DNA from 4 places in the Pseudoalteromonas sp. C8 genome. Region 3 is predicted to be linked to each of the others. Evidence: predicted binding sites of a transcription regulator. Region 3 holds the regulator's gene; each other region holds the start of a gene.

Region 1 (7,953 bases), on a different contig from region 3:
GGTACTGACCAAACCCTGCACTAGATAAACCCGACTTACCTTTTAGGTGTAACTGCTGAGAGTATTCAAGTCTAAAATTGTTTAAACCTTGTAACTTTTGTTGATTCGATTGCAAGTTTTGATTAGCTTGTAAGTAACTCATGCGCAAATTTTCTTCTTTATCATTTTCAATTTTGAGCAATAAATCGAGTTTGTTTTTGGCCATTATGCTTGTCCTAGTAACTGAGCAAGACCTTGCAGACCATCATCGTAACTAATGACATCTCGCATACCTTGTTGTAAAAATGCATTCACTCTTGGCATCATATTTATAGCTTGGTCGAGCATTTGATCGGTCCCTTTTTGATAAGCGCCTAAAGTAATCATGTCTTTGTTTTGTTGATACATTGAATACACTTGTTTAAGCACTCGGGCTTGTTGCATATGCGGCTCAGAAACAACTTGAGGCATAACACGCGAAATCGACTTTTCAATATCTATAGCGGGATAGTGCCCACTGTCAGCTAAATCACGCGATAGTACAATGTGGCCATCTAATATAGCTCGCGCTGCATCAGCAATAGGATCTTGCATATCATCGCCTTCACTCAACACCGTAAAAAAGGCGGTAATAGAACCTTGCCCTTCACCGCCATTACCAGCACGCTCCACCAGCGCAGGTAATTTAGCAAACACTGAAGGCGGATAACCCTTTGTAGCGGGCGGCTCGCCAACAGCAAGTGCAATTTCACGTTGTGCCATTGCATAACGTGTTACCGAATCGAGTAACAATAATACGTTTAAACCCTGATCTCTAAAATACTCTGCAATAGTTACGGCGCTCTCACAGCCTTTTAAACGCATAAGTGGTGATGAATCAGCAGGCGCTGCGACAACAACTGAACGTTTACGCCCTTCTACACCGAGTATTTCTTCAATAAATTCTTTTACTTCGCGGCCACGCTCCCCCACTAAGCCAACAACAATTACATCAGCTTCGCTACCTCGGGTCATCATACCGAGAAGTACTGATTTACCCACACCAGAGCCTGCAAATAAGCCCATACGCTGGCCTTGCCCTACTGTGATAACCGAGTTAATAGCACGCACACCTACATCCATAGGCTTAGTGATTGGTCTTCTTGAAAGCGGGTTTATAGTATTTTGCGCAAACTTTAAATGATGCTCAGCATTAATTTTACCTAAGCCATCTAGCGGTCGCCCTAAACCATCCACCACGCGGCCTAATAAACTCATCCCTACAGGCAAACCTAAATTATTTACTTGAGGAATAACACGCGCACCAGGTAATACACCAGAGATGTGGTCGTTAGGCATTAAGTACAAAGTTTGATCGTTAAAACCGACTATTTCAGCGTCTACAAAGCCGTTCATAGTTTCTATTTTACATTGGCTACCAACGGGTGCACGTAAGCCTCTAGCCTCAAGGGTAAGGCCAACAACACGCGTTAAAATACCTGCCACAGCAGGCGCCGGGGTTTTAATATGTTGTTGATATTGAGATAAGCGTTCGCTTAAAGGTGCACGTTGAGTTGACATAACACGCCAATAAAATAGTTAGATACCACTATTATGCAAAAAACTATCCAACGTTTCTTTGACACGTGTTTTAAGGGTCATGTCGAGTGACGATTGCGCTGTTTTAACTTCACAGCCACCGCGCTCAAGAGTGGGCTCTGCCATTAATTGCCAGTTATTATCAATAATGGTTTGTTCGCCGTAGCTCTCTTTTATGAGTTCTAAGTCTTCGGGGTTTAAATGGATTCGTACTTTTTCTTGCTCCGCATTAAGTGAATCAATACTTTGCTTTAACGTATGTAAAATCACATCAGGCGATGTTTTTACTTCTTGATAAATAACAGCTTCCGCCAACATGCTAGCTAGTTGTACTAATTGCTTCTCGGCTTGTTCGTCCACTTTATCTAGCGGTGCAGTTAGCCCCTCTAAAATGGCTTTTAAACTTGTTAACTGCTCTTCAATTAATGGTTTTACATCTTCAAGGCCTTGTGTTTTACCTTGATCTAAGCCTTCTTTGTAACCTGCTTCTTTACCTTCTCCAACACCTTTTTCAAAGCCGTCTATGTAGCCTTGCTCATGACCTTGTTTAAGGCCTTCTTCGTACGCGTCTTGTCTAATGCGTTCAAGCTCAACCATGGTAAGCGCAGGGAGTTCTGGTTCTTGTGGCTCATCAATAGGCATTTCTTCGGCTAATTCTTTTTTGTACAACTCACTAAGCGGTGTGCCGTAAGCCGTAGAGCGATTACCAAAGCTGCTCTCATCTGGTGCTACATCTGGAATAGCCCAGTTTTTTAATAATTCATCTGCTTCATCAGCCCGAAGTGTGCGTCCTTTGAGTTTGCTCATAGTTTACAGGAACTCCTCGCCACCGCCGCCGCCCAGCTGAATTTCACCCGAGTCAGATAAACGACGCGCTGTCGATAAAATCTCTTTTTGCGCCGCTTCTACTTCGCTTATACGTACCGGTGCCATTGCTTCTAAATCATCAGCAAGCATTTCGGCTGCACGCTTAGACATATTACCTAGTATTTTATCTTTAAGTGCATCATCAGCACCCTTAATTGCTTTCATTAGTACGTCTTGTTGTACTTCTCGTAGGATTGCTTGAATACCACGGTCTTCAACATCCATTAAGTTTTCAAACACAAACATTAAGTCTTGAATTTGCTGCGACATCTCTTCATCATGCTCACGAATAGAGTCCATTAACTGCCCTTCAACGTTAGTATCAAGGTAATTTAAAATATCTGCTGCAGCCTTCAAACCACCCATTTTAGCAGCTTGCGCACCTGCTTGGCCGGCAAATTGTTTTTCCATTATTTCGTTTAGCTCTTGCAGTGCTGCTGGCTGAACCTCTTCAAGGTTTGCAATACGCATGGTTAAATCTAAGCGTACTTTTTCAGGAAACTGAGAAATAATTTCAGCTGACTGTTCTGGCTCTAAATATGATAATACAATGGTTTGAATTTGCGGATGCTCATTGCGAATAATGCTCGCTACCTGCTTAGAGTCCATCCATTTTAATGAATCCAAGCCTTTAGCGCCTGAGCCCATAACAATTTGGTCAATAAGGCTAGCAGCTTTGTCTTCACCAAGGGCTGCTGTAAGCGCTTTTTTAATAAAGTCTTCTGACTGAAAACCAATGGTACTAAAGCTTTGAATTTGTTCTATAAACAAGTTGTGTACAGCGCTTATTTTAGCTTGTGATAAGTCCTGTAACCCAGCCATCGCCATACCCACTTTTTGCACCTGTTTAGGTTCTAAGTGTTTAAGGATTTGCGCGGCATCTTCTTCTGATAAACTCAAAAGTAATATAGCGGCTTTATCTACCCCATCTAGCTTATCAACATCAAAGGCTGGCGGGAGTTGTTTTTGTTCTTGATCAGTCATCTTCTGTTAACCACGCTTTGACTACTTGTGATGATAGTTCTGGTTCGTTAGCTACAAGGGCACGAATTGCTTTAAGTAAATCTTCGTCACCATGTAAATCCGGTAACTGCAGTGTACCATCACTTGAGAAACCAACCGAAGCAGAATCAAAGTCTTTATTTAGCATATCAAGCGTGTTGTCGCCAATATCTACGCCCGAACTTAATGCATCTTCGTCGTATTCTTCTAGTGTATCGTCTGGGTAAATTAAGCGTTTAAGCATTGGTTTTACTACTGCCATTATCAATACAATGATAACTAAGGCGCCTAATACAAGGCGGGCCATTTTCATAAACCAGTCTTGTTCCCACAGTGGCACTTCTATTGCTAAATTTGTTTCTTCACGTACAAACGGCACTGTTACGACTTCAAGTGCATCACCACGTTGCATATCAAAACCTACACCACCTTGTAGTAAGCGACGAATATTTGACAATGCCTCTACCGAGCGTGGAGTCATGGTTGTTTCACCGTTTTCTCCCACTTTAGCAATGTAGTCAACAGCAACAGACACACTTATTCTACGTATTACACCACTTTGCTGGCGCTTGTGCGAAATGGTTGTATCGAGTTCATAATTACGTGTAGCTTCTTTGTGGCTGCGTGTTGGAGAAGTAGCAGTGCCTGCACCACCTTGCCCCGCAACCTCAGGAATGTTCGAGTTTAACGGTGGCTGATTTGTAAGCGCACCTGGAATACCAACAGCTAGGCCGCCAATGTTATTTTCTTCAAATGTGGTTTCGCTTCTAACCGCTGGTAGGTCTGGGTTATAACGCTTTTGAGTTTCCTCAATCGAGCTAAAGTCCATACTCAAATCAACTTGAGCTGTATAGTTTGCAAGCCCAACAACCGGTATTAAAATACTGTCTATTTTTTCAAGATACTCTTGTTCGCGCTTACGTTCTAAATCGTATTCTTTACGAGAGCGTGCTGCTAATGAGCTTTGCGAACCTGAATTTAGTAATCGACCATTTTGATCGGTAACAGTAACTCGCATAGGCTCTAAACCCTGTACTGCCGAGGCAATCATATCAACAACAGAGTCTACTTCTTCACGGTCGAGTGAGCGACCACGCTTAAGCGTTAATACAACTGTAGCTGATGGTTTTTTTTCTCTGCGGGCAAATACGTTTTCTTTAGGAATGGCTAACAATACTTTGGCGCGAGTAATGTTGTTAAGTTCTTCAATGGTGCGGGCAAGTTGTTGCTCGCGGCCATGTTTTAGGCGTTCGCGCTCTAAGCGTTGGCTTACACCAAAGCCCATATCTTGCATAATTATGTCAGAGCCCGACGCTGGCCCTTGCTCTAATCCTTCGCGGGTCATTAACAATTTAATATTTTGGTATTCGCTTTCATCAACCGATACAACGTTGCCATCTAGTTGATATTCAATTTGTTGCGCATCTAAAAAGTCAAGCGTTTGAATAAGCTCTTCAGTTTGCATTTTACCTAACGGACGCATATCTGGCTGACGAGCCCAAATAATAATGAAAATCGCGATAGCTAAACAAATAGCCAATGCTATAACCAATGTTACTTGGCGCAATACATCAACACCATTTAAAGCACTTAAGTAGCCTGACTTTTGTTCTTGTTGATCATCACCACCACTTTGGTCGATACCGCCGCCAGCAAGTGCTAGGTCTGTAGATTGGTTAGATTGCGCCACAATAATTCTCCACTACCTAATTAAACAGGCATGTTCATGATTTCTTTATAAGCTTCAACAAGTTTATTACGAACCTGTACTGTAGCCTCAAAAGCAACTGACGATTTTTGAGAAGCAATCATCGCCTCAGCAAGCGATACACTTCGATCACCCATTTCAACCGCTTTTACTTTTTGACCTGCATCTTGCTGTAAACCGTGCACTGTATTTAGTGCATCACTTAGCATGTCGCCAAACTGGGAAGTAGAAGTAGGCTGAACTTGAGTCGGCAATTTATTTATTTGATTATTACGGCCGGCTTCTAAAGCCATTGATTGCATTTCTTGAAATACAGCACTGTTTTGAATTTTCATAATTTATCTCTGACACGCAGTGAACTCTTACAAGTAATAAAGCACAAAACATGCCAAATAATTAATTGTTAAAATACATGCAGTTAGCTTTAAATTATGTGAGTCAGAGTTTTGACAACCCTAAGTTCGCAGCGCAAACTTAGGGTTTATAGGAGGTTATGCAGGAAGTGAAATACCTAAATCGCGCATTTGCGCTAGTTTATAACGTAAAGTTCGTGGGCTTATGCCCAACGTTTCGGCAACGTCTTTACGCTTACCTTGGCAACGTGCAAGGGTTTCTAAAATAATGCGATGCTCTTTGTCTTTAAGCTCATCTTTATAGCTACCGGTATCTGCTGCTAGTAAACCTTGTTTAGGCTCATCCTCGGCATGCAATTTTTCATCGTAGTATGCCGAGCTTAGCGTGCTTTTATCAACGCCTTTATTTACGTGAGCCACTTCTGTTGGCGATACTGTTTGCGCCGGTGCCAATGAAGGCTCCATAACAAAGTTATTAGGCGCTAAGTTTTCGATAAAAATAGCATGCTCGTTTATTGTATCGCCACTTCGCAGTATAAGCGCACGTTGTATAACGTTATCAAGCTCGCGTACATTTCCAGGCCACGCGTGAGCCAGTAACTTTTGCTCGGCAGCTTTATCTAAATACGCCATGGGCTCTTTGCTTTTACTTATATGACGCTCAATTAAATGCTTAGCCAATACAATAATATCGCCAGGGCGTTGGCACAATGGTCGCCACATTAGTGGAAAAACATTAAGCCTGTAATATAGATCTTCTCTAAATTGGTTTTCAAACACGGCTTCTTTTAAATCACGATTACTGGTTGCCAAAATACGTACATCGAGCTGAATTGTTTTACGCCCCCCTAAACGCTCAACTTCACGCTCTTGCAGTACGCGTAACAGCTTAGCTTGTAGCCCTAAGTCCATCTCAGTAATTTCATCAAGTAAAATAGTCCCGCCTTGTGCTTGCTCAAACTTACCCGGACATGCTTGAATCGCGCCCGTAAAAGCCCCTTTTTCGTAACCAAATAAAGTAGCTTCGAGCATGTTTTCAGGAATAGCCGCGCAGTTAATCGCCACAAATGGCTCATTACAGCGGCTCGACTTATCATGAATATAACGAGCGAGTACTTCCTTACCTGAACCACTTGGGCCAAGTACCATTACACTTGCATCAGAGCGTGCTACTTTACTCGCAAGCTCCAATAATTGAATACTAGTTGGGTCGGCAACAATAGGTCCGTCGGTTTCTTTTGCTTTTTCAGGCAAATAACGGCTCACCATATTTAACAGCACTTCAGGTGCAAATGGTTTAGCCATGTAGTCAATTGCACCTAGGCGCATGGCTTCTACTGCATCGTCAATTGTGGCGTACGCCGTCATCATTAATACAGGTAAATCAGGGTGGTTTAATTTAATACTGCGTAGTAAATCAAGTCCACTCATTGCGCCCATTTGCACGTCGCTTACAACAAGCGAAAATTGATCTTTTTTAAGCAATATCATTGCTTGCTCAGCACTGTTAGCTGCAACACATTCAATGCCCGACATTTCAAGGGTATCTATTAAGGCTTCACGAAGCCCAGCGTCATCTTCGACAACTAAAATAGTGTTACTCATAATGACCCCTCTAATTTAGATGCTGCCTTAATAGGCAGTAACAAGCTAAAGCAGGCACCACCATGCGTATTATTAGTCACATCAACACGGCCTTGGTGTGCATTAGCAACCGAACTCACTACAGCAAGCCCTAAGCCTGTGCCCTGACTTTTTGTAGTAAAAAATGGTTCAAAAATTTTATCGCTTTGGCTTAAATCAACACCTGGGCCATTGTCGCTTACACTAATACGAACCATATCTAAATCTTTTAAATCTCTTTGTGCGCTAATTTTTACTTTTGCACCGCCACCAATAACTTGAATACTATTGTGCACAAGATTTTGAATAGCACTGGCCAATGCCGTTTTATTACCAACTATCTGTATATCGGGTTCTGGTAAGCTTACATCCAGTTCACTTTCATTAAGTGCGACCATCGCATCAGCACCTGCTTTAACTTCTGTTAAAAGCTGCTGCATTGAAACTTGCTCAACCACTTGCTGATCGCCACTTTTAGCAAATAACAGCATGTCGTTTACTTGAGTTTCTAAATCTTTTAAACGCGACATTAACTTTGTTTGAAAGTTATCGCGAGAAGCTTCGGGTAAGCGCTTTGACCCTAAATTAGCAGCGTACAGCATAGCGGCTGAGAGCGGCGTACGTACTTGATGCGCTAATGACGCAACCATTTTACCCAGCGCGCTTAATCGCTGCATATGTGCAACACGCTTTTGTAAGCGGCGAGTTTCGGTTAAATCCGTCATTAAAATAAGTTGCCCAGGCTCTGGGGCTAAAGCAGTAATATCAAGCTTTATTAGGCGCCCGTCTTTTAAGGACACTTCATGACCGTCATCTTGATGCGGCCTAAAAGAGCGCTGAATA
Region 2 (7,953 bases), on a different contig from region 3:
TTTAACTAACCTTTCATTATTCGATTACTTATAAGCAGATTATAAGCAGATTATAAGCAGATTATAAGCAGAAATACCTTGCCGCTTTACCTACTTTAAAGCGGCAATACTTTGCGGCAAAAACTGGCTACAAAATTGCGGCAAAAAAATGTCACTCCTTTCTAAATAACTTCACTCTTTATTTACAACTCCCATGAAGCCATTAATTTACATTTAAAAACAGCCACTTAAAAATAAATTAAAGTTGGCACAGTAAATGCTTTTCTTATTGTAAGAAATTATCGAACAGTGGTTCCTGTTAAATCGTGTTGAACCACACTCTGTTTAAACCTAGGAGATGGTAAAATGGCATTAACAGTAAATACTAATGTGTCGTCACTAAACGCACAACGTAACCTAACAAGATCTGGCGAAGGCTTAGCAACGTCAATGGAGCGTTTATCATCAGGTATGCGTATCAATAGCGCTAAAGATGACGCAGCCGGCTTACAAATTTCAAACAGATTAACGTCGCAAATAAATGGTCTAGCAGTTGCTCAGCGTAATGCTAACGATGGTATTTCAATGGCGCAAACCGCAGAAGGCGCTATGCAAGAATCGACTAATATACTACAGCGTATGCGAGAGCTTGCCTTGCAGTCTGCCAATGGTTCAAATTCAGCTGAAGACCGTGATGCATTGCAAAAAGAAGTGTCTGCCCTACAAGAAGAGCTAACGCGAATCTCCGACACTACATCGTTCGGAGGTCAGCAATTATTAGACGGCTCATACGGCACACGAAATTTTCAGGTCGGTGCAAATGCCAATGAAACAATCTCAATTAGCTTAAGTAGCACAGCAGCAGAAGATATAGGCTCAAAAGAAGCAACTACTAACATCACTACTACAGCTGGAAGCGTTTCATTCTCAGTAGATGGTGAAACTTACGATGTGGATGCTTCAGGTGCATCAGACGCAGCCGGTAAAGCGGCTGCGATTAATGCAACAACAGGTGACCATGGTGTAACAGCAGCAGTTGCTGATGTTACAACTGCGAAAATTTCAGGTATTGCTCAAGATGATACATTTGAACTAGACTCTGTATCTATTACTGGTGGAGCAGATCTCGATGCGACTGTAGATGCAATTAATGCTGCATTTAGCGATGGAAGTATAGTTGCTTCTAAAGACGGCACTGATATTGTATTAACCAAAGCTTCAGGGGATGATATTGTATTTGGCGCGTATGATGATACCGATGCAACGACTACAGGTGGAACTGCAGGCACCGCAACTTTTACTGATAGCGCTGGTACATCGACAACAGTTACGGAATCTACAGCTACTTCACCTGTAGCTAGTGCTACAGGTACTTCAGCAGAAGTCATAACCTTATCTTCAAAAGCTGATTTTACTGTAACTGATGGCGCTGCTGGTCCTGTTGCTGTTGCAGCCACAGGCGATTCTGTTAAAGATATTGATTTAACAACAGAGCTAGGTTCACAAAGTGCAATTGATGTAATTGATGATGCACTTGCTCAAATTGATGAGCAGCGCGCGGGTTTAGGTGCGGTTCAAAACCGTTTTGGTCATACAATTAGCAACCTTGCTAATATTCAAGAAAATGTATCTGCATCACGTAGCCGTATCCAAGATACAGATTTTGCGACTGAAACTGCTGAAATGACTAAAAACCAAATATTACAACAAGCGGGTACGTCAATACTTTCACAAGCAAACCAAATACCACAAGCAGCAATTAGTTTATTGGGTGGCTAATTATTTAGTTTACTAGTCACTGTTTATATAAACGCACTTCAACTTGAAGTGCGTTTTTTTGTTTTTTGAGATAGTAAAAATTATTTAGAGCATAAATTTATGCGTTATAAAAATTAACAAATAACTATTTTTAATTTTAAAACAGTTGGTTACGTTTTATTAAACAAATAAACTAATTTATTTTTAAAATACTCCTAAAGATAATTTACCTCCTGCCGTTAACTTAATCAGAACGGAGCTGAGCATACATTTGTAACAGCTCTTGGTTAAATTAAAATAGCAACATTACGAAAGTAATCAGGAGTTTTATTATGATTTCAGTAAACACAAATGTATCTTCACTAAACGCGCAACGTAACCTATCGCAATCAGGTTCTGACTTAGCAACTTCTATGGAACGTTTATCATCGGGTATGCGTATTAACAGCGCAAAAGATGATGCCGCTGGCCTGCAAATTTCAAACCGTTTAACATCGCAAATTAATGGTTTAGGTGTGGCGCAGCGAAATGCTAACGATGGTATCTCTATGGCGCAAACTGCTGAAGGTTCAATGCAAGAGTCTACTAGCATTTTACAGCGTATGCGTGAACTAGCGCTACAATCAGCGAATGGTTCAAATTCTGATGATGACAGAGCTTCTCTACAAAAAGAAGTAACCGCTTTACAAGATGAGTTAACACGAATTTCTGATACAACCTCTTTTGGTGGTCAGCAATTACTAAATGGTGATTTTGGTACTAAGCAATTCCAAGTAGGTTCAAATGCTAACGAAACAATATCAATTAGTTTAACAAGCACTGCGGCTAAAGATATCGGTGGTAATAAGGCTAGCTTAACTATTGATGGTGCTGGCACTGGTGATGTTGTAATTGGCGGCACCACTGTAACTGTAGCAAGTGGTGCAACAGCAACTGAAAAAGCAGAGGCAATTAATGCTACAACAAGTGTGCATGGTGCGTCAGCTGTAGTTGGCCAAAAAGAAAATAATGTAGCAACATTGGATAATTTTGAGTTCGATGGTACTGGTACTATTTCATTTAAAATAGGCGGGGATTCAGTAAGTGGCGATTCAGAAGGTACTCTAGCAACAGCGATAGATGCACTAGATGGCTACACTGCAACAGAGTCTTCGGGGGCTATTACAATTACAAATGCCGCTGGTGACCCTATAGAGCTAAGTGATTTTGCTGGTACGGGCGGTGCGGGTACTGTAACTATTGCTGCTGACTTTGCGGATTCGGATACTGCTACGTCAGATGTATCACTGGCAGTCGGCGGTACTCTTTCTGCCACTGCGGCAGCTCAAGAGGGAATTACTTTAACTTCATCTGAAGATTTAGCGGTCACTGATTTTGGTGCAACTGAAGTTACAGCGTCAGCAGTTTTCGCAAGTGTTGATGAGATTGACTTATCTACAGCAACTGGTTCGCAAGATGCCCTGTCTATAATTGATGACGCACTTGCACAGATAGATAGTCAGCGTGCTGATTTAGGTGCGGTTCAAAACCGTTTTGGTCATACAATCAGTAACCTTGCAAACATTCAAGAAAATGTTTCTGCGTCACGTAGCCGTATTCAAGATACCGACTTTGCAACAGAAACTGCAGAAATGACTAAAAACCAAATATTGCAACAAGCAGGTACGTCAATTTTGTCGCAAGCGAACCAGTTACCACAAGCAGCACTTAGCTTATTAGGTTAATAAGTTAAAGTAATAGCTTAATGGTTAGCTAGTACATAAAGTCAGTATTAGTTTTACAAAAAAGGAGGTGGCTTTAGCTACCTCCTTTTGTGGTTTAAGGGTATAAACTAAGCTATTGTTGATTTAATTAAGTTAGAAATAGGAATCTGTTATGAATACTATTAATTCCAATGCAGAAGTTACATTACCAACTCCACTAGTGGGTGAACATAAAGTAGTTGTTCAAGCGGCTAGTCCGCTAACTGAACGTGCCGTTGACGATGTAAAGCAAGCTGATACACAAAATCAACAACGATTACAGCAAAATCAATACAATAATAACAATCAAGAAGTAACTGCTCAGCCGTTAGAGCGTGAACAGCTAGAAAAAATGGCGCAACAATTGCAGGACTTTATGGGCGAAATGAACCGTAGTTTGCAATTTAAAGTTGATGAAGATTCAGGTCGTGATGTTATTAAAGTACTCGATAAAGACAGCGGCGAAGTTATCAAGCAGTACCCTTCTGAAGAAGTATTAAGTTTGGTTTCTAAATTGTCGGAATCGGCAGGTATTTTAATTGACCAAACAGTTTAACCGGTAGTTTGCATTACTAATATTGAGTTAGTTTATTTTTGAGTATTTAAAGAGGTAAGGTATGTCTATTACGTTTAATGGTTTAGGCTCAGGGTTAGCGGTAGCAGACATTGTTGATGCGCTAGTTAATGCTGAGCAAGCCCCTGCTGAAGCTCGTTTAAATACTACTGAAGGCAAATTAACTACAGATATTTCAGCCGTTGGTGCACTCAAGTCTGCGCTTGAAAAAGTACAAACGTCAATGGAAGCTTTGGGAGATAGTGATAATTATCAAAAGCGCACCGCTTCGGGTAATGATGATTTTATATCTATTAGTTCAGATAAAGACGCTCAGCCAGGCAGTTACAATGTAAAAGTAGACGCATTAGCACAGGCTCATAAGTTATCATCCCCTGCATTTGCCGCAGACGAAGCAATTGGGGCTGGCGTAATTACGATAGGTTCTGGCGAAAATAGCTTTTCTACTGTTTTATCGGCTACAAATACGTTAGAAGATTTACGAGACCAAATTAATAACGGTCCTTTTACTGGCAGTGATAGCAATGATTCTGTAGTTGCAACTATAATTACCAGTGATACCGGTCAGCATTTAGTACTTACTAGTAAAGAAACCGGTGAAGACAACGCAATTACAATTACCGTACAAGACGATGACGGCAGTAATACTGATACAGGCGGACTTTCTCGATTAGCTTATGATGTATCAGACGCAGACCCTGCTAACCACACAACTAATTTAACGCAAGTTAATGCTGCACAAAATGCACAAATAACGATTGATGGCACGTTAACTGTATCAAGCAATACTAATGAATTTAGTAATGTGATTGATGGCGTGGATATTACCGCCAAAAAGTTGCATGCCACTGACGACGACTTAAGCGACATATCGGTTACCGAAAACAATAATAATATTAAAACAGGTTTAAATAGTTTTATTTCAAGTTACAACGAGTTGTTAGAGCTTAGTAATACATTAGGTGCGTCTGGCGAAGGTAGCGCGGGGGTTATGGCAGGAGACTCATTACTTAGAGGAGTTATGTCAAAGCTTCGTAGTGAAATAACAAATCCCGTTGATTTAGGTGATGGCAACTCACTATCGCTTTCGCAATTAGGTGTAGAAACAGACCGCTACGGTGTTTTAACGCTAAATACAGAAACACTCAATGAAAAAATAGCAAGCGATGTAGATTTAGTTCAGCAGTTTTTTGTAGGTGATGATGACGATGGCTTTGCACAATCGTTTGACGAAAAGTTAAGCTTTTACACCGATTCCGACGGTATTATTCAAAACAGAATTGACAGTAAAACAAACCAACTTGATGACATAGATGACCAGCGCTTGGACCTTGCCAGTAAAATGGAGTCGCTATCATCAAGGTTGTATGCTCAATATAATGCGATGGATTTATTAGTGGCGAGCCTTAATAACACCAGTACGTATGTTCAAGCTCAGCTGGAAAATATGCCTGGGGTTGTACGAGATAACTCTTAATATATAAATAGCATATAGTTTTAATAGCTAAACCAAAAACATAAAAAAACCGTTATTTATAACGGTTTTTTATATTTACTGTTTGAGGTTAATTTTAATTGGCTGCTTTATAAGCTTTAATTGCCTTACCAGATTTTTTTTGTTTAATAATTGCTTTTGACGATTCGTTTTTAGCGCTATTTGCTTTTACTAAAATAGTATTTATACGAAGCTGAATTAATTCTAATTGCTCTGCGCTTGGGCCTTCACTGCTTTCACACCATTGCTTTAGTTCAGCATTTAAAGTGTCTAAAAAAGGCGGAGCTTCGTCTGCATTATCATCATTTACTAACACTTCAATTTTACTAAGCAGTGTTTGTATGATCTCAGAGTAGTTAGTTAGTGGCTCTGAAGGTGTTGGCGAGTCCATAATTTAAATTAAACCGCAGGGCTGCGTTGATCTAGCGGAATGTTATTCCAACCATCTTTAATTTCTTTAACAATACTTGATACTTCAGTAATTGCTTCAATGTCGTTGTGTAAGTTAGCTTGCGTTAAGCGGCGTTGGCAGTAGTCGTAAAGTGCCAATAAATTGTTAGAAATACTAGGGTCTTGCTCTACCTCTAAATTAAGTGCATCTTGCAGAGCACCAAGCAATAAAATGCAAGCTGAAATATTCTCACCTTTTTTAGCTATTTCTTTGCGCTCAATAAACCCTTTTGTTGCTGCTAAGCGGCCAATAATATTACTAAATATAAGGTTTATTTGTTCGTAAGGAGTCATTTCGGCAATGCTACTAGCACGAACTTGACCGTATTTTTTTACTGAGATGTGAGCCATGGAAAATCCTAAAATTTAAAGCAATAAAATTATGTGAAAGCTATTATAAAAACTTATATAAAAAATCAATATAGCTTTTATACTTCTATAAGAATAAAGCAATATTAATGCCAAGCATTTTCGCTTATTTATGTATCGGCATTTTTAACTTCAACTTAAATTTATAATTGAGTTTATTTACTAACAATAGCATTTTTATTGCTGAGTAAATTAATTTTTAAGGCTAGGTTGTATTTAGGTAATCGTTAAGTAATCGCTGAGTAATAACTAAGTTAAAACTACAAATCATACTTAATGATTAACTATTAAGTATTATTGACTTAACTAGTCCGTCTATTTTTTGGCGTTAATGTCAAAAAACTGCCGCTATTGCTTGCATCCATGCTGAACTGGCTTACAATTTAACTAATTATACAAATTAGTGAAAGTACGGCTCGCTAAATATGATCTTGATTTTAGATAATAATAACAACCGCGCAATAGGATTAAATGCTTCACTTGGCTTTATTGGTGAATCTGCTGAACTATTAAGCGAAGACTGCTTTGAACAAGAATGCAAAAAATATCAGCAGCAAGAATGCATGATTATTTTAGGAGCGTTGCAATCACTTGACCACGAAAGCTTAATTAAACGCTATCCAACTCTACCCTTTTTATTAATTGGCGAAACGCTAAAACCATTATTAAGTATCGCTAATGTGGTGGGGCTTATTTGCGAGCCATTTAGTCATGAAGTGACAACTCAGTTACTTCACGATTGCCAGCAGTATCAGCGTATGTTGCCTAATGAGCATAAGCATACTAAACCGCATAAAATCTTTGACGGACTTGTTGGTGAAACCGATGCGGTTAAAGATGTGCGTTTTTTAATTGAACAAGTGGCAAAAACCGATGCTAATGTTTTAATTTTAGGCGAATCAGGCACAGGTAAAGAAGTGGTTGCCCGTAATGTACACTTGCTTTCAAAGCGTATTAATGGACCGTTTGTACCAGTTAACTGTGGTGCTATTCCGGCTGAGCTGCTCGAAAGTGAACTATTTGGCCACGAAAAAGGCGCGTTTACTGGTGCTATATCGGCTCGAAAAGGGCGGTTTGAACTAGCTCAAGGCGGGACGCTATTTTTAGATGAAATAGGCGATATGCCACTGCAAATGCAAGTTAAGTTGCTGCGAGTATTGCAAGAACGCAGTTATGAACGTGTTGGTGGTACAAAGGCGATTCAGGCTGATGTACGCGTTATTGCAGCCACGCATCGTAACCTAGAAACAATGATTGAAGAGGGCAGTTTTAGGGAAGATTTATATTATCGCTTAAATGTATTTCCTATCGAAAACCCATCGCTGAGTGAACGTGCTGATGATATTCCGCTGCTTTTAAAAGAGTTAATGCGCCGTGTTAACGACCAAACAGGTTCTACCGCTAAGTTTACCGAGCGCGCAGTTGAGAGCTTAAAAGAACATGCTTGGCCTGGTAATATTCGTGAGCTTGCTAACTTAGTGGAACGTATGGTTATTATGTTTCCTGAAAAAGTGGTTGATATTCCCGATTTACCTAATAAATATCGTTACATTGAAGTTGAAGCCTACGAGCCAGAATACCCTGAA
Region 3 (7,953 bases):
CAAGCTCTTTCATCATTAAAAAGCGTTGGTTAGTTTGATTTATATGGCCTACCGCAATACCACGAATAACAAGCGTTAATGATTGGCTACCTGCAACACCGCCCATAGAAGGGACAATACCGTTAAGTACAGCTAAAATAGGTAAAACATCTAAAGTGCCTTCAAAAAAGCTAGCTACAAAAGCAGCTGCAAGTGCAGTTAGTAAGTTGACACCTAACCAAACTGAGCGTTTTTTAGAGCTTTTTAGTACTGGCGCAAAGGTATCTTCTTCATCATCAAGACCGGCTAAGCCCAATAAACTATGCTCAGCATCTTCTCGGATTACGTCAACGATGTCATCGATAGTGACACGGCCAAGGAGCTGATCGTTATCATCGACTACGGGGGCCGATATCCAATTATGACGTTCAAATAATTGCGCGACTTCACTTTCATCCATAGAGATTGGAATGGATTCACAATCTTCATCCATTAAATCGCGAACAATTTTTTCTGGCGGGTTAGTTAATAATGTACTCAGCGATAAAGCGCCTATAAAGCAGTTATGCTTATCAACAACGTACAAGTCATCGGTACCTTCTGGTAACTCGCCACGTAGCCTAATATATCTAAGTACAACATCGAGCGTAACATCAGGGCGAATGGTCACCGTATCGGTGTTCATTAGCGCGCCAGCAGAACGCTCTTGATACGAAAGTGCTTGTGTTGCACGTTCACGGTCTTGAATGTCCATCGCGCTAACAACGTCTTTATAAACGGTGTCCGGCAGACTACGTAATACTTCACCTAAGTCATCGTGGCCCATATCTTCTGTTGCGGCTGCAATGTGCTTAGGTTCCATTTGGGCAATAATGCCTAAACGAACATCTTCTGAGAGTTCTTCAAGAACATCGCCTTGCACATCAGGATCAACCAACTGCCAAAGGAGTCGGCGAATTTTATGTGGTGATGATTCTAATAATAATGCGGTATCACAAGGAGCTGTTTTTGCGAGCATGCGCCTAACTTGAACAAATTGACCACTATTGAGTGACTTAGTCACCTGTTTTAGTTGCTGTAGTGGGTAATCTTGTTCAAAAGCTTCAGGCATTGGCGTCCTTTATAAATTTTTATATTACTTTATGGGGAGAGGTGAGTTAACTGGCGTCACTAACCGTATTTATTTTATATATCTGTTTTAGTTGGGGCATTAGTAATGCGAGCATTATTTTTATAACTGTTTATTCTTGTTCATTAAAACGTTGTGCTATTAATTCTCCAACAGCGTGTAAAGCTTGCTCAGAATCGGGGCCTTTACATACAACTTTTACTTCTTTGCCTTGGCTACTTTCAAGTAACATTAGTGCAAGTACGCTATCGCCTGCGGCTTCTTTGTCATCTTGAAATAATGTAATTGTCGCATCAAACTGCACTGCTAATTGGGCAAGTACGGTGGCTGCTCTGGCGTGCAATCCTAATTTGTTTTTTATTAAAAAAGTGTCTTCACAATGCATAACTTACTCTACCTAAGCTGAACAGGTGATTATTCAGCTATATTATTTTTCTTGTTCGCGATGGCGAATTTTCACATTGGGATGTGTCATTGCAAAACTTTCACCGATAGTTTGCGCTAAATATACAGAGCGATGTTGTCCGCCTGTACACCCAATAGCAATGGTTAAATAACTGCGGTTATTTCGCTCTAAGTGCGGTAACCACGTTTGTACAAATGTTTGAATTTGCCATGTGAATTTTTGCACTATGCTGTGATTGGCCAAATAATCTTTAACGGGTTGATCTAACCCATTTAAAGGTTTTAATTCAGGTTCCCAATGTGGATTTGGTAAAAAGCGTGCATCAAATACGTAATCTGCTTCTTTTGGTATACCGTATTTAAAACCAAACGATTCAAACGTGACAATCAGTTGCTTATCTTTTTTACCTAAAATCTTTTCACGAATAGATTCAGCAAGTTGATGAACGCTTAAATCAGTTGTATCTATCATAAAGTCGGCGCGGGTGATTAATACATCAAGTAATTCTTTTTCTTTTTTGATGGCTAAATCAAGAGGCAACGAGTCAATTGATAGTGGGTGTAATCTACGAGTTTCAGAAAAACGTTTGATCAATGTTTGATCGTCGCTATCTAAATAAAATAACGTAGGTTTTGCAAAGCCAGGCAAGTATTCAAGAATATCGTTAAATTCATCTTGTTGTTTAGGGATGTTACGCACATCAATGCTAACAGCAATTTTATCATAGCTATCAGACACACTGCGAACTAATGAAGGAAGCAAGTTAACTGGAATATTATCTACGCAATAATAACCTAAATCTTCTACAACGCGTAAAGCAACCGACTTTCCAGAACCAGAACGGCCGCTTATGATAATTAACTCCATTTAACACCCTTTATAAAACTATGATTGATTGACAATAACTTGGTAAAGCTCAGCATCTGATTTTGCACTGCGTAACTGTTTACAAAAATCTTTGTTGTTTAGTTTATCAGCAATGGTTGCTAGAGTCTTTAAGTGCTGCTGGTTATCGCCATCTGGTACGATGAGTGCGACGAAAATATCAACAGGGCGATTATCGATTGCATCAAAATTTATTGGAGTTTCGCTAACGAGTACTAAAGCCAAAGGCTCTTCTGCACCGCTCATTCTTCCATGAGGAATGGCAATGCCACGCCCTATACCTGTACTACCCAATTTTTCTCTGCTCATTAAAGCATTAAGAATATCTTGTTGCGGTAAATACGGAAGTTTGTCGTGAGCAAGTTCGCTAATGAACTCTAAAATTCTTTTTTTGCTATTAAAAAGGACCGCAGCTTTGCTGCAGTCCTGGCATATAAGTGAGCTTAATTTCATCATATTAGTGTCGAGCAAGCTTCTCTTTGTGTTTAATTACTTGTCGATCGAGCTTGTCGATCAACGAGTCAATGGCGGCATACATATCTTGATGTTCTGTAGAGGCAAATAACTCAGCACCGCTTACGTGTATGGTGGCTTCTGCTTTTTGATTTAATTTTTCTACATCGAGAATGACATGAACATTATTAATATGATCAGAGTGTCTTTCTAGCTTCGCAAATTTGGTATTAATATAGTCTCTTAGTGAATCGGTTAATTCTACGTGACGACCAGTTAAGTTTAGTTGCATAAGCATTACCCTCTTTTTTTTGCGTCTTAAATCAAACTTTTACGTTGATTTGACGGTGGAATAGCCAGAGATTCGCGGTATTTTGCGATTGTACGTCTCGCTACTTTAATTCCTTGCTCAGCCAATATATCCGCTATTTTGCTATCACTCAATGGTTTTGCTGAGTTTTCTGCTGCGATTAATTTTCGGATAAGCGCACGGATTGCTGTAGATGAACATTCACCCCCGTTTTCGGTGCTTACATGGCTTGAGAAAAAATATTTAAGCTCAAATATACCACGGGGTGTGTGCATATACTTTTGGGTTGTTACGCGCGAAATTGTTGATTCGTGCATTTCTACCATTTCAGCAACATCATTTAAAACCATTGGTTTCATGGCTTCAGGACCGTGTTCAAAAAAGCCTTGTTGTTGCTTAACAATACAATTTGTTACTTTTAATAGCGTGTCGTTTCTACTTTCTAAGCTTTTAATAAACCATTTAGCTTCTTGTAAATGCGAGCGAATAAACTGGCTGTCACCACTGGATTTTACAGTGCGAGACATTGCCGCGTATTGGCTATTAACACGAATTTTAGGCATGCTGTCTGGGTTTAACTCAACAACCCAGCGGCCTTTAATTTTTTTAACTGACACATCAGGAATAACATACTCAGATTCTTCTCTTACAATAGTATCTGCAGGTTTAGGGCTAAGAGTATGTATTAATGTCATTACTTCTTTAAGCTCTTCTTCTTTGAGCTTAGTTTTCTTCATTAATGTACGATAGTCACGAGCAGCTAATAAATCAATATGCTCGGTTAAAATCATTTTTGTTTCATTAATGTAAGGTGTTTCTTTGTCAAACTGGTTAAGCTGAATACACAAACACTCTTGTAAACTACGTGCAGCAATACCAACAGGATCAAACAGTTGGATGCGTTTTAATACAGCTTCAATTTCATCAAGTTCGACTTCGTTATCATCTTCGTTTTCTTGATTAAAGCTTTCTAAAATCTCTTCGCAGCTTAGTGTTAAAATACCTGAATCATCGACGGCTTCTACAATCGCAATAGCAATAGCTTCGTCTGTAGGGCTAAATGGCGTTAGTTGTAACTGCCACATTAAATACTCATGGAGCGTTTCAGTAGAGGCGCCTTGGTATATTGATTCGTCTTCAGGCATCGGACCCGATGATGCTGCTGGGGCGGCACTCATGTACTCATCCCAACTAACATCCATAGCCATGTCGTCACTTAGCGTGTCTTTTGCAAGTGCTTCACCACTATCTTGTTCGTATTCGCTTGGAGCATCATCGGCAGATGCGCTAACAGTTATGTCATCTGTATCTGCTTTTTGCTCGTTTTTACCTGCAGCGTCTTCTGAATAGTCTGCTTCTTCAACCTCTAATAGCGGGTTGCTGTCGAGAGCTTCTTGTATTTCTTGCTGGAGATCCAATGTACTGAGTTGCAACAAACGAATAGCTTGTTGCAGCTGTGGAGTCATTGTAAGTTGCTGGCCCATGCGCAGCTGTAGTGATTGCCTCATGTATCTCTAACAATCCTTTTATGTTGTTATAATTAATACTAGCAGATGCTTAAAGACATGGCGTAAATGTTACAGCCTAAATTGCTCGCCTAAGTAAACATCGCGTACTGTTTTATCATTTAATACGTGTTCTGGAGTACCTGATGCAATCAGCTCCCCATGAGAAACAATGTAGGCTTTTTCACAAACATCAAGGGTTTCTCTTACGTTATGATCGGTAATTAATACACCAATCCCACGATTTTTAAGATGTTCTATTATTTTCTTTATGTCTAATACCGAAATCGGGTCAACACCTGCAAATGGTTCATCCAGTAATATAAATTTAGGATCTGCTGCCAGCGCACGTGCTATTTCAACACGACGACGTTCGCCACCTGACAATGCCATACCTTGGCTATCACGAATGTGTTGTATGCTAAATTCATCTAATAATTTATCGAGAGTGTCTTCTCTAGCTTGTTTATTTAACTCTTTGCGCGTTTCTAAAATGGCCATTAAGTTTTGATAAACAGTCAGCTTTCTGAATATTGAAGACTCTTGCGGTAAGTAGCCAATGCCTAATCTAGCACGACTATGCATAGGTAAAAGAGTAATATCGTTATCGTCTATCGATATTTTACCTTTGTCGCTAGGTACAAGTCCTACTATCATATAAAACGTGGTGGTTTTACCTGCGCCGTTAGGGCCAAGTAAGCCAACAATACTGCCAGCTTTGACTTCAAGGCCGACGTTTTTTACAACTTCACGGCCTTTATAGCTCTTTGCTAATAGCTCTGCTTTTAATGTGCTCATGGTTGACCTTTGTCGCTTTTTTTACTTTTTTTAGTCTCGATTGGCACTAAAATTGTGTGAACGCGGTCAGTTGAGTTTTCATCTTTTTCGGCACTGATTAGCTGCTGCTCTATATCGTAGGTAATGCTTTTAGCATTTATTTTTTGTCCCGCTTGCGATACTTGTGCATTACCAACAAGCGTTAAAAAACGCTTAGATACATCATAACGTACTTCGTCAGCACTGGCGCTCATAGTCGTGCCATCTGATTGCTTTTCTTCAAAGTGCGCAGGGCTACCTGTAGCAATTAATAATTGTTTATTATCACCAAGTTCATCGCGTTTATGTACTTCTAAGCGGTCGGCTGTGATACGGCGGTTACCGTGAATAATTTCAACGTTTTTCTCAAAAATCCCGACATTAGCTTTTAATTGACCTTCTTGCTTATCGGCGCTTATTGAAATTTGATTTGCAGTCGGTTGCGTGTTTTGCTCTGCAGCACTACTATTAAACGCTAGTATAAGTGTAGGAATAATAAGTGATTTTAATATTTTATTGGTCATAATATATGGTTCGCGTATGGTTAATTAGTTTTATCACTTCGGTTTTTAAGTCGGCTTCTAGGCCTTTACCAGTGATTTTTAAATTGGGTCCAGTGATGATAACGGGTTGCTCCGAACGCATTGTTAATAGTTTTATATCTACCTGAATATTATCAGCATTGATTTTGTCTATCATGGCGTTATCGGTTAAGTTTTTGGCAACCACATTGCCTTCTAAAATTAATTGTTTGTCTTCGTATAATGTTGCTTCGTCTGCATTTATTTGCCACGTTTGCTTTTCGTTATATAAAGTAAAAATAGGTTTTTCAAAAAACGTAAAACCTAATTGTTGATATAGCTCCATTTTAGCCGCAGTGACTTTGTGGCTAATTTTACCTTGTTCGTCATAGGCTGTTTGTTTGAGTTCAATGGCTATGTAATCAGGCTTGGCAATAACTTCAGGCTCAGTCTGAGGCACAATATTTGTTTGTGTAAAATAAGGGTACCAAAGCCAAACCATACAGCTAATGAATAAAACGCTTAATATTATGCGCGCTGCATTCATGAACTAGTGCCTTGTGTAGTCAATGCCTTACCATTTTCAAGCATAAGTAAGTCGGTGAGCTCTCTTACTGCACCAAAGCCGCCAGGCATTTGCGTTACATAGTGTGATAAACGTTTAATAAGTGGATGGGCATCATTTACTGCAACAGCAAAGCCGACTAATTCCATAACGGGCATGTCAGGACCATCATCACCGATATAAGCAATTTGTTCATCGCTAAGGTTGAGTTTGTCTTTTAATTCTTGATAGGCAATGAGCTTATTTTCTTGGCCTTGATAAATATGCTGTACGGTTAAGCTGCTCATACGTTGTTGCACTATTTGTGAATGACGACCAGTAATTACAGCCACTTCAAAGCCACTGTTTATAAGCGCTTTAATGCCAAAACCATCTTTTGTATTAAATGCTTTTAGCTCTTCACCTTGATTACCAAGATAAATACGGCCATCAGAAAATACACCATCAATATCGCATATAAGTAGCTTTACTTTTTTAGCGCGTGCTTTTGCATCATCGCTCAGCGGTTGATAGAGTTCTTCAAATTGCATTTATAACACTCCTGCTTTTAATAGGTCTTGCATGTTTAATGCGCCAATAGGTTGGTTTTTCTCATTGACGACGATTAAGCCATTTATACGTTTGTGTTCCATAATATTAAGCGCTTCAGCGGCTAAAATATCTTGTGTAGCCGTAGTACATGACTTGGTCATAACAACATCTATTTGTGTTGTATGAATATCAATTCTTTGCTCTAAAATACGACGCAAATCGCCATCGGTAAATAATCCCACGAGCTGCTGATTTTCATCAACAATGGCTGTCATACCTAAACCTTTGGCGGACATTTCAATGAGGGCGTCTTTAACTGTTTGTGAAACGCTAATAATAGGTGTATTTGCGCCGCTGTGCATAACATCTTTTAAAGTAAGTAATAAGCGCTTGCCTAAACTACCACCTGGGTGAGATAGCGCGAAGTCATCAGCTGTAAACCCGCGAGCTTCTAATAATGCAACCGCCATGGCATCGCCCATCGCAAGCGTTGCAGTGGTACTTGATGTAGGAGCTAGACCCAATGAACAGGCTTCTTTTTCTACTTTAATACACACATGTACATTAGCAAGGGTCGCCATGGTTGATTGCGTATTGCCAGTCATCGATATCATTTTGGCACCAAGTCGTTTTAAAACCGGAATGATATTTAAAACTTCGCTGGTCTCCCCTGAATTAGAAATAAGCATAACCACGTCATTTTTAGTGATCATACCTAAATCACCATGACTTGCTTCACCAGGGTGAACAAAAAATGCTGGACTGCCAGTGCTTGCAAGGGTTGCCGCTATTTTATTGCCAATATGACCTGATTTACCCATACCAATGACAATAATACGGCCTTCGCAGTCGT
Region 4 (7,953 bases), on a different contig from region 3:
TCGCCTTCATTACTTGCTGTAGGTTTTGCAGCTCTGAGTGCTTGTACGCCTAAATAAGCTAAATATGCACCGGCAAGATACTTAAGCGCCATAAATAAACTAGGCGATTGCGTTAAAATAAGCGCAACACCTAAAACGCAATAGGCAACGTGCAGTAAAATAGCAGCGCCAACACCGGCGCTTGTCCACAATGCATTGCGCCTTCCTTGTTGCACACTTTGCTTAAGTACTACGGCAAAGTCAGGCCCTGGGCTTGCTACTGCAAAAAAATGAGCAATAACAATCAGTAAAAATTCATCTAAGTATTCCACGCAGATCCTTGCTAGTTTGGCGAATAAGCTAATAACAGCGGGTTAGCCGAGTTATTTACCAATGCTTTAATTTCTTTTTGTGCTTTTTTGAACTGACCACGTAAATGCGGCTTTAAATGTTTTTTAGACACTTTATCGTTTTTAAAGTAACTAATCAGGGCATGCATAAATACCGTATGTGTTTCACTTAACTTAGCTTCACGGTTAGCGTATGGATTATAACAAGAGCCACAACCGCCTTTAAACTGATACACCGTGTTGCTCATCATCACACCAAATCCTAAAAAACAAGCAAGTGCATCGGCAGCTTGTGGTAAATACTCCCTACCGCCTGGCGGTAGCACCCCAACGTGATGAATAAGTATGGTGGCCAGAGTACCCGCATAACTTGCCACTAAATCTTGTGGCTGATTAATCTGATTAGGGTTAAAAGAGATACTGACCTTATGGCTTGGCGGCACAATTAGGTGGCTGCCTTCGCCACGTATTTCATCACTAAATTCAAAGTGCGGAAAAACTTGTGGTTGTAACTGCTGAGGTGCAACTAATTGAATAGGCCATGCATTCATACCCGCGTAATTAGTAACGCGGGTAAAAACATTACTCGCCATTTCCTCAATGCTCGATACCGAATCGGGGAAAAACGAGGCCGTTGGCAGTATTATTTGAGTGTGCTTTGTAAAAAACTCAGCATCAAAATTTTCTACAGCCCAAATAAATGTATCAATAAGCCATTGCTGCTCTTGCTGCTCTAATAATGGCTTTGATTTAAATAAAGCTAACATAGTGTGCTCTTTTAGATTTTAGTTTAGGTACCAGTTTAGTTTTTTTGTGTAAGCGCCCAATCCCACGCTTGAGTATTGTATAGCGGCACTGTTGATAGTGCATGGTGGTGGCTACCACTGGATTCTTTAGTTGAATACGATAAATACAATAAGGTACGGTTTTCAGCATCGTAAATACGGCGCACTTTTAGTGATTTAAATAATATACTTTTAGATGATTTAAATATCACCTCACCTGATTTACTGCGGTCTATTTTTTGTAGTTGCTGCGCTGTAATAGGCCCTGTTTGACGACACGCTATAGACATATCTGACGGGTCAGAAAAGTCCAAATTAGCCTCTATATGACTAATATGACAAGTAACGCCTTTGAGGATTGGATCTTGCTGCGAATTAACTACAACATCTTTAGTTGTAAATAACCCAAGACTTACCGACGCAACATCATCAGAGCAAGCACTTAATGTAACAACAGCACCTGCAAGTAAAACTAAACGTTTAAATTTTTGTGGTAATTTCATACTTATCCTTAATTAATATATAAGTAACTTAGCACCTACGTTACTAAGCGAAGGTTCACCTGTATGTTTTTATACTAACATCAAAAATAAATACGACTAAATTAGTTTAAAGTAAAGATTTTAGATAGCTCAGGGTTTAGCGAACCCTGTTGTATTTGATACAATTAACTCTCGCTCATGCAGTAACTCATAATAGGAAACGCCTAAATGCCGCACATTATTATTGAACACTCAGAAGACCTCCCTGTATTACCACAAGTTCTCGTAGAAAAAATTCACAATACCGCCTTTGAAAGCGATTTATTTGAGTTAGAAACCATAAAAACGCGCGCTATTGCTTATCAGCAATATCAACTAGGCGCAGGAAAATCAGGGTTTATACATATTGCGGTACATATATTGGCTGGGCGCTCAATTGAACAAAAGCAAATGCTAAGCGAACTGCTACTTTCGTGCTTAAAAACATATTGCAGAGCATCAGACAGCCTAAGTGTAAATATTTACGATATTGAGCATGAAATATACCGTAAAAATTAGTTAACTCTTGTAGTTTTGAGCAATAAAAGTAATAGCTAATAAGTAAAAAGCCCCAACAGGGGCTTTTTTTGTATCCTGAAATCAGATGCAGCTCATTGTCATTTACAAAACAGAGCATGAATGGCGTCCGATCTAACGCTGGAACTTAATAGTGCATTCGCACTCTTTCAAATTTAAGAAAGCCTAGCTTAATCTATGGATTATCTTTATTTAAATTATATTTATTATTAGGGGTAAAAAAAGAGTAATAAATTACACGATATTAAATTTATGTAGCTTTAAATAATTTGAGTAGGTATTTTTGGAAAGTTTGTAAAAGTGGTGGCCCCTCCCAGACTCGAACTGGGGACCTAACGATTATGAGTCGTGTGCTCTAACCAACTGAGCTAAGGGGCCAACTTTTATATAACTGCTAGGCAGTTAATTTTTGAAGCGTTCAGTCACAGAGCGACTAAAGCGGGTTGCAGTATAAAAACTTTTTAGGTGCTTGTCACTACCAAACACCTTTATTTTAACAATCAGTAAGCTAACTGCTTAAATAGTAATCTTTTAGGTGGGTATAAGCATAAAATGTAAGATATTTCCCATGATATTTTCTGCATTAAATTATAAAAACCTTCCCCCCACATGTAGTCTTTTATATTTAACGCTCTACTTTTTTAAGTAAAGCTAACATATATGTGTAGGCATACAAGGCTGTAAAAAATATGCTTGGGGCTACTGTAAGTGCCAAATTAGGTGTCTGATTAATTACATTCACCATAATCACTAAGCTCGATTGAACAGTAATCGGAATAATAGGCGCAAAAAGTACACCTGCTATTTTTTTGTTACCTAAATACGAGGCGCTAGAGTTAATTGCATTATTGAAGCTTTGTCGTATTGCTACGTTTTGTGGTGTTTTAGAATGAAACATACAAATAATTGGAGTTACAAACGCAAGCGTTACATAACTAGACTTATACTTGTTGACGACCTTTTCTAAAATAAAAGTAAAAAACAGCGTTACAAATCCACTATACAAACCTTGTACTAATGCAGCTTGAAACGTGACAGATTTAGCAATATCTGCCGAACTATTTGCCCAGTAGGCCCAACTAAAATAAAAAACGAATGACACAACGCCTGACAGTATAAGTCGAATATTCAATTAGCTACCTCAATATGCGTAAAAACTTGGTTTAATGATAACACTAGAAGTGATGGTAATATTGCCACTTAATAATAGAGTAATTAATCGCGTATTGTAGATATATAAACAAACTAATGTTAAAGACTTCCTAAATGGCATCAATACAGAATCAGAACACTGCTGTTAGTTAGAAAGCTTAATTGAAGTAAACGATAGGTGTGGCTGAGGGAATGTTGGGAGTGAGTTACAAGAAATAAATCACTTAGTTTGAGTCAATTAAAAATTAGATTTTGATAAAAAATATTTACTTTAAAAACTGATATTGTGAGCCGATCAGTACTGAAGTTTTTATTTAGCTAAACCTCAGTAGTCGGCTTACACAATATATAATCTGTCATTATTTTTTCGCAATAATGTAGATTGCATGTATTAACCCTGGGAAATAACCTAACAGTGTTAATACAATATTTAACCAAAAATGCATACCTAAGCCAACTTGCAAAAATACACCTAATGGCGGCAATAAAACTGAAAGTATTATACGAATAATATCCATGATTAAACTCCATTTAAATTAAGCATTAAAAAGGCGTAAAGCCCAGTGTTAGTGGGCCTTAACTATACTGTGTTATTCAGCAGTAATAGATAGTTTATCAACTACGTCACGAACATCTTCAGCATTTTTAGCAATTTTAACTGCTAGCTGCTTTTCAGCTTCAGACTCTACTGAGCCATTCAGAGTTACTATACCGTTGTCGGTATCAACATCGATGTCTGTACCACCAACTTCTGAATCAAACAGGAAGCGAGTTGTGATTACAGTGGTGATTTTAGCGTCCGTTAAGTCGTTATCATCATCGTCCATCATGTCTTTGCTTCTATCTTTTGTGTCCATGCTTTTAACAACGGTAAGGCTGTTTTCAACATCAGATACGCCATCTAGGCTAAGTACAAGTTCTTCTGCTAGCTCTTTATCAAGCTCGCTATTAACTTTACCTGTAAGTACTACCTTGCCATTTTTTACATCAGTGTTAATGTCAAAGTTGTTTAGATTAGTGTTCATAAGTAGAACTGTTTCTGCCTTACCATCAATCCAAGCATCTTTACTTTCGTTTTCCCAGCTGTTTGCTTGGGCACCCATAGCCGTAGTACCAAGAACTAGAGCTGCGATAATAGATTTGTTAAATGTTTTCATAATCTTTCTCCTTTTGATTAAAGACACTTTAACTAATGCGAGCTTTAGGCCAACTTTATTTATATATATATTTCAATAACTTGATGTAATTTTGGGATAAGGCACTATCTATAGCTGTGTAACTATTTACAGGCTACTCGGTAAAACTTTCTCAAATAGTGAAAATAACTAGATAATTGCATTTTTGGTTAATCTATCGTTAATATAACAAAACATAAAACATCATTTAAAATTAAATCATTGATAATTAAGGTTATTATATTTGGTGCGTGCTTTGCATATAAACATCAAGAGCTGTATTAATAGTAAATATAATAAGGAATGCCCCATGTCTGTAAAAGTCGAAGACCGCCCAATAGAGCAAGTACGCGAACAAGTAATTGATCAATTAATTTATAATTACAGTCATGGGGTTATTTCTGTTGATGCATTTGAGAGACGCTTAGATAACGCGATGGATGCACCTAATAACGACGCTCTTTTAGCCTTAGTAGAAGATTTAACACTTAATACTGATCAGCAATATAAAGCAGAAAAACAATCGCAATTTACACCACATTATAGTGCACAACAAAACAGTGATGATGATTTTACATTACGCAGCATTTTAGGCTCTAACGAGCGAAGCGGTCAGTGGGTCGTGCCAAAGAATATATATTTGAGTAACTTTATGGGATCGGTGGTGCTAGATTTTACCGATGCCATTTTTGCGCATCAAAATGTAACTATTCACGTTAACTGTATTTTTGGTAGTGATGAGATTTACGTACCAGAGCATGTAAATGTAGTGTCTAAAATGTTTTGTATTTTAAGTAGTCTTGAAAATAAATCTGTGTCGCTTAACAAACGCCAAGGTCCTACTATTCATATTGAAGGAAAGGCAGTTATGGGATCGGTTGAAGTAAAAATAAAGCGCACAATTAAAGAAAAATTTATGAGCTTTGCAAATGAGCTAAAAACCCAGTTTGGCACGGGTAATAATAGCCGCTAACTATAATTGAGTAGCAGCACTTTAGCGTGCTGCTTGGTATTTTATTATAAATCGTTATTTCGCTCGCTTGGTATGTCACTTAAATACTCTACAAATTCCACCTCAAACCCGGCGGGATCAATAAAGTAGACATTCTTTCTGAAAGGATTCTCGCTACCTTGCTTGCTTACTGTAAAACCCACTTTATTTAAGCGCATTACTACTGCGCTTAAATTATTAGTTACATAAGCAAAGTGTGCAAAACCAATTTGATGGCCCGATAAGTTTCTGTTTTCACCCTCACCATGATCGCTTATCGCAATGTAATGCGTGTCATCTCCAAAGTGTACCCAGCGTCTTGGTTTTCCATGCCAATCGCCTCTGCCCTCACTTCTAATCGACCAATGTGGAAATACAGCGCGATAAAATTTAAGCATGCTATCTATATCACTCGCGACTAAGTTTACGTGCTCTAAATGCATAATGTTGTCCTATCAATTAAGTTAGGAGCACGATAAAACCTCAAGCTAACTTTAGGTAAAGCGTTATTTAAAATTAATTCGATTTAATAAACACATAAAGGAACATAATGACTTATTAATTGCTCATTATTATTTTTTTAAAATATATACACTTTTCAATCTTGTATAAAAAACAAACATAAGTATTTGGGGTTTATTGTTTACTTTATGTCAAAAGTCGCTAAAATACGCCGGCTGAAATATATAAACGTTCTTTTACAACCCAAAGGTAATACCATGCATCCAATGTTAAACATTGCGGTTCGCGCTGCGCGCAACGCAGGCAAAATTTTACTTCGCGCAAGTGAAGATTTATCAAAAGTTGAAGTGCAACAAAAAGGCGCTAACGACTTAGTAACTAACATTGATAAAGAAGCCGAAGCCGTAATTCGTGACACTATTTTACAGTCTTACCCTACTCACTCTATTGTTGGTGAGGAATTAGGTGAGCATAAAGGCAAGGATGATGATTACCAATGGATTGTAGATCCTATCGATGGAACAACTAACTTCATCAAAGGTATCCCTCATTACGCGGTTTCTATCGCACTTAAAGTTAAAGGTCGTTTAGACCAAGCTGTTATTTATGATCCAATTCGTGGCGAGCTTTTCACTGCGTCTCGCGGACAAGGCACTCAGTTAAACAGCAAACGTCTACGTGTTAGCAAAACGACGGTCCTTGCAGGCACTGTACTTGCTACTGGCTTCCCTTTCAAAAACAAAAACCACATGGACGCATACACTGAAGCGTTTAAAGCATTGTTTGTACACACTGCAGACATTCGCCGCGCAGGTTGTTCTGCTTTAGATATGGCATACGTTGCAGCTGGTCGTGTTGATGGATTTTTTGAAATTGGTTTAAAACCTTGGAACTCTGCTGCAGGCGAACTTATGGTTAAAGAAGCGGGCGGTATGGTTGTAGATTTCGCTGGTGGTAATAACTATAACCACAGCGGCAATATTATCTGTGGTTCACCAAAATTGACTCAAGCAATTATTCGTGAAATTCGTCCAGTACTAACTGAGTCGTTACTTCGCTAATTTGATGCTATTAATAGCATGCTAAAAAGGAGCTCAGGCTCCTTTTTTTGTGTCTAAAAATAAGGATTATCTAGCTTGAGTTCTACTGTTTTACCTTTTTCGTAAGGTAATGTATTTAAATCCTTCGCAAAGTATTCATCAAACAACGTATCAAACTCACCATTTTTTTGCATTATTTTAAGCCCTTTTTCAATTGCCACTGCAAGCTCTGGCTTACTATTTGATACAAAATAATAAAATCCTGTTGGGTAACTTATATATAAGTTAGGTACTATCACTAGGTTGCTTTCTTTATTAGCTAGAAGCTCTGAATTAACCTCGATAAATGAACGTGGGAAGTAATCAATACGCCCTGCACTTGTTAAGGCAAACATAGCCTGATAATTTGCAAACGGTCTTATATGCAAGCCATTAAATGCCATTATTTTTGTATCTGGCCAATCATGACCTTGCACCGCAGAAAGCTTACCTAACTGCCCTAAGCTAGTAATACCTTTAAATCTAGCAATGCTGTTCTTACTTGTTAATAGTGCCCTTTTACCTATGTAGCCTTTAAATAATGGGATTTTAATCGCAATAGCTAAAGACTCTCTTTCGGGACTGCTCATACTCCAGTATAAATCTAAATTTTTTGTATCTAGTGCTATTAAAGTACGTTGTTGATGGGGATGAATTAAAACGGGGTTAATCTCTGCAGGGTATTGTGCACTCACTAATGCTTTTTCTAATAGCTCGTTAAGGTAGTCGTCACGAGCATATTGCACACGCTGCTCCTGGGCTACATTTACGATATTTACCTCACTCGCTAAAGCGCTGCATACAAACAAACTTACTACGTTAATCAAATACTTTAATGGCAACATAATTATCACCTTAGTTATTATCGGTAGTTTTAACAGTTATTATTGATAGTTTAAATTATCGCGTTATTTAAGCTAAA

Evidence for each region. Region 3 encodes sigma-54, which starts transcription at its own class of promoters, with help from an activator protein. Its sites were predicted from a motif close to GTTGGCACGNNNNTNGNNT; they were not measured.
Region 1: fliE (flagellar hook-basal body complex protein FliE) is a predicted target of sigma-54. The motif match lies at 5,509-5,527, and genes of this name have one in related genera.
Region 2: fliS (flagellar export chaperone FliS) is a predicted target of sigma-54. The motif match lies at 6,446-6,464, and genes of this name have one in related genera.
Region 4: GQR39_RS09240 (BON domain-containing protein) is a predicted target of sigma-54. The motif match lies at 4,517-4,535, and genes of this name have one in related genera.

The regions. Positions count from the first base shown of each region.
Region 1 is NZ_WTKT01000021.1:30,780-38,732, reverse strand. Features, by position in the region: gene fliJ (flagellar export protein FliJ) at 1-205, opposite strand, end outside; gene fliI (flagellar protein export ATPase FliI) at 205-1,539, opposite strand; gene fliH (flagellar assembly protein FliH) at 1,558-2,364, opposite strand; gene fliG (flagellar motor switch protein FliG) at 2,368-3,408, opposite strand; gene fliF (flagellar basal-body MS-ring/collar protein FliF) at 3,401-5,116, opposite strand; gene fliE (flagellar hook-basal body complex protein FliE) at 5,137-5,469, opposite strand; gene GQR39_RS17225 (sigma-54 dependent transcriptional regulator) at 5,626-7,092, opposite strand; gene GQR39_RS17220 (ATP-binding protein) at 7,089-7,953, opposite strand, start outside.
Region 2 is NZ_WTKT01000021.1:21,240-29,192, forward strand. Features, by position in the region: gene flgL (flagellar hook-associated protein FlgL) at 1-34, shown strand, start outside; gene GQR39_RS20430 (flagellin) at 346-1,758, shown strand; gene GQR39_RS17185 (flagellin) at 2,067-3,461, shown strand; gene GQR39_RS17190 (flagellar protein FlaG) at 3,613-4,035, shown strand; gene fliD (flagellar filament capping protein FliD) at 4,097-5,530, shown strand; gene GQR39_RS17200 (hypothetical protein) at 5,625-5,939, opposite strand; gene fliS (flagellar export chaperone FliS) at 5,948-6,349, opposite strand; gene GQR39_RS17210 (sigma-54-dependent Fis family transcriptional regulator) at 6,793-7,953, shown strand, end outside.
Region 3 is NZ_WTKT01000001.1:323,280-331,232, reverse strand. Features, by position in the region: gene mgtE (magnesium transporter) at 1-1,090, opposite strand, end outside; gene GQR39_RS01520 (HPr family phosphocarrier protein) at 1,221-1,493, opposite strand; gene rapZ (RNase adapter RapZ) at 1,536-2,381, opposite strand; gene ptsN (PTS IIA-like nitrogen regulatory protein PtsN) at 2,400-2,852, opposite strand; gene hpf (ribosome hibernation promoting factor) at 2,857-3,144, opposite strand; gene GQR39_RS01500 (RNA polymerase factor sigma-54) at 3,171-4,670, opposite strand; gene lptB (LPS export ABC transporter ATP-binding protein) at 4,740-5,465, opposite strand; gene lptA (lipopolysaccharide transport periplasmic protein LptA) at 5,462-6,007, opposite strand; gene lptC (LPS export ABC transporter periplasmic protein LptC) at 5,997-6,551, opposite strand; gene kdsC (3-deoxy-manno-octulosonate-8-phosphatase KdsC) at 6,548-7,099, opposite strand; gene GQR39_RS01475 (KpsF/GutQ family sugar-phosphate isomerase) at 7,100-7,953, opposite strand, start outside.
Region 4 is NZ_WTKT01000008.1:230-8,182, reverse strand. Features, by position in the region: gene GQR39_RS09275 (LysE family transporter) at 1-311, opposite strand, end outside; gene GQR39_RS09270 (hypothetical protein) at 323-1,096, opposite strand; gene GQR39_RS09265 (CreA family protein) at 1,132-1,617, opposite strand; gene GQR39_RS09260 (5-carboxymethyl-2-hydroxymuconate Delta-isomerase) at 1,825-2,154, shown strand; tRNA gene GQR39_RS09255 (tRNA-Ile) at 2,474-2,550, opposite strand; gene GQR39_RS09250 (hypothetical protein) at 2,798-3,304, opposite strand; gene GQR39_RS09245 (YqaE/Pmp3 family membrane protein) at 3,684-3,842, opposite strand; gene GQR39_RS09240 (BON domain-containing protein) at 3,915-4,481, opposite strand; gene GQR39_RS09235 (LiaF domain-containing protein) at 4,810-5,472, shown strand; gene GQR39_RS09230 (VOC family protein) at 5,517-5,933, opposite strand; gene suhB (inositol-1-monophosphatase) at 6,210-7,013, shown strand; gene GQR39_RS09220 (transporter substrate-binding domain-containing protein) at 7,067-7,876, opposite strand.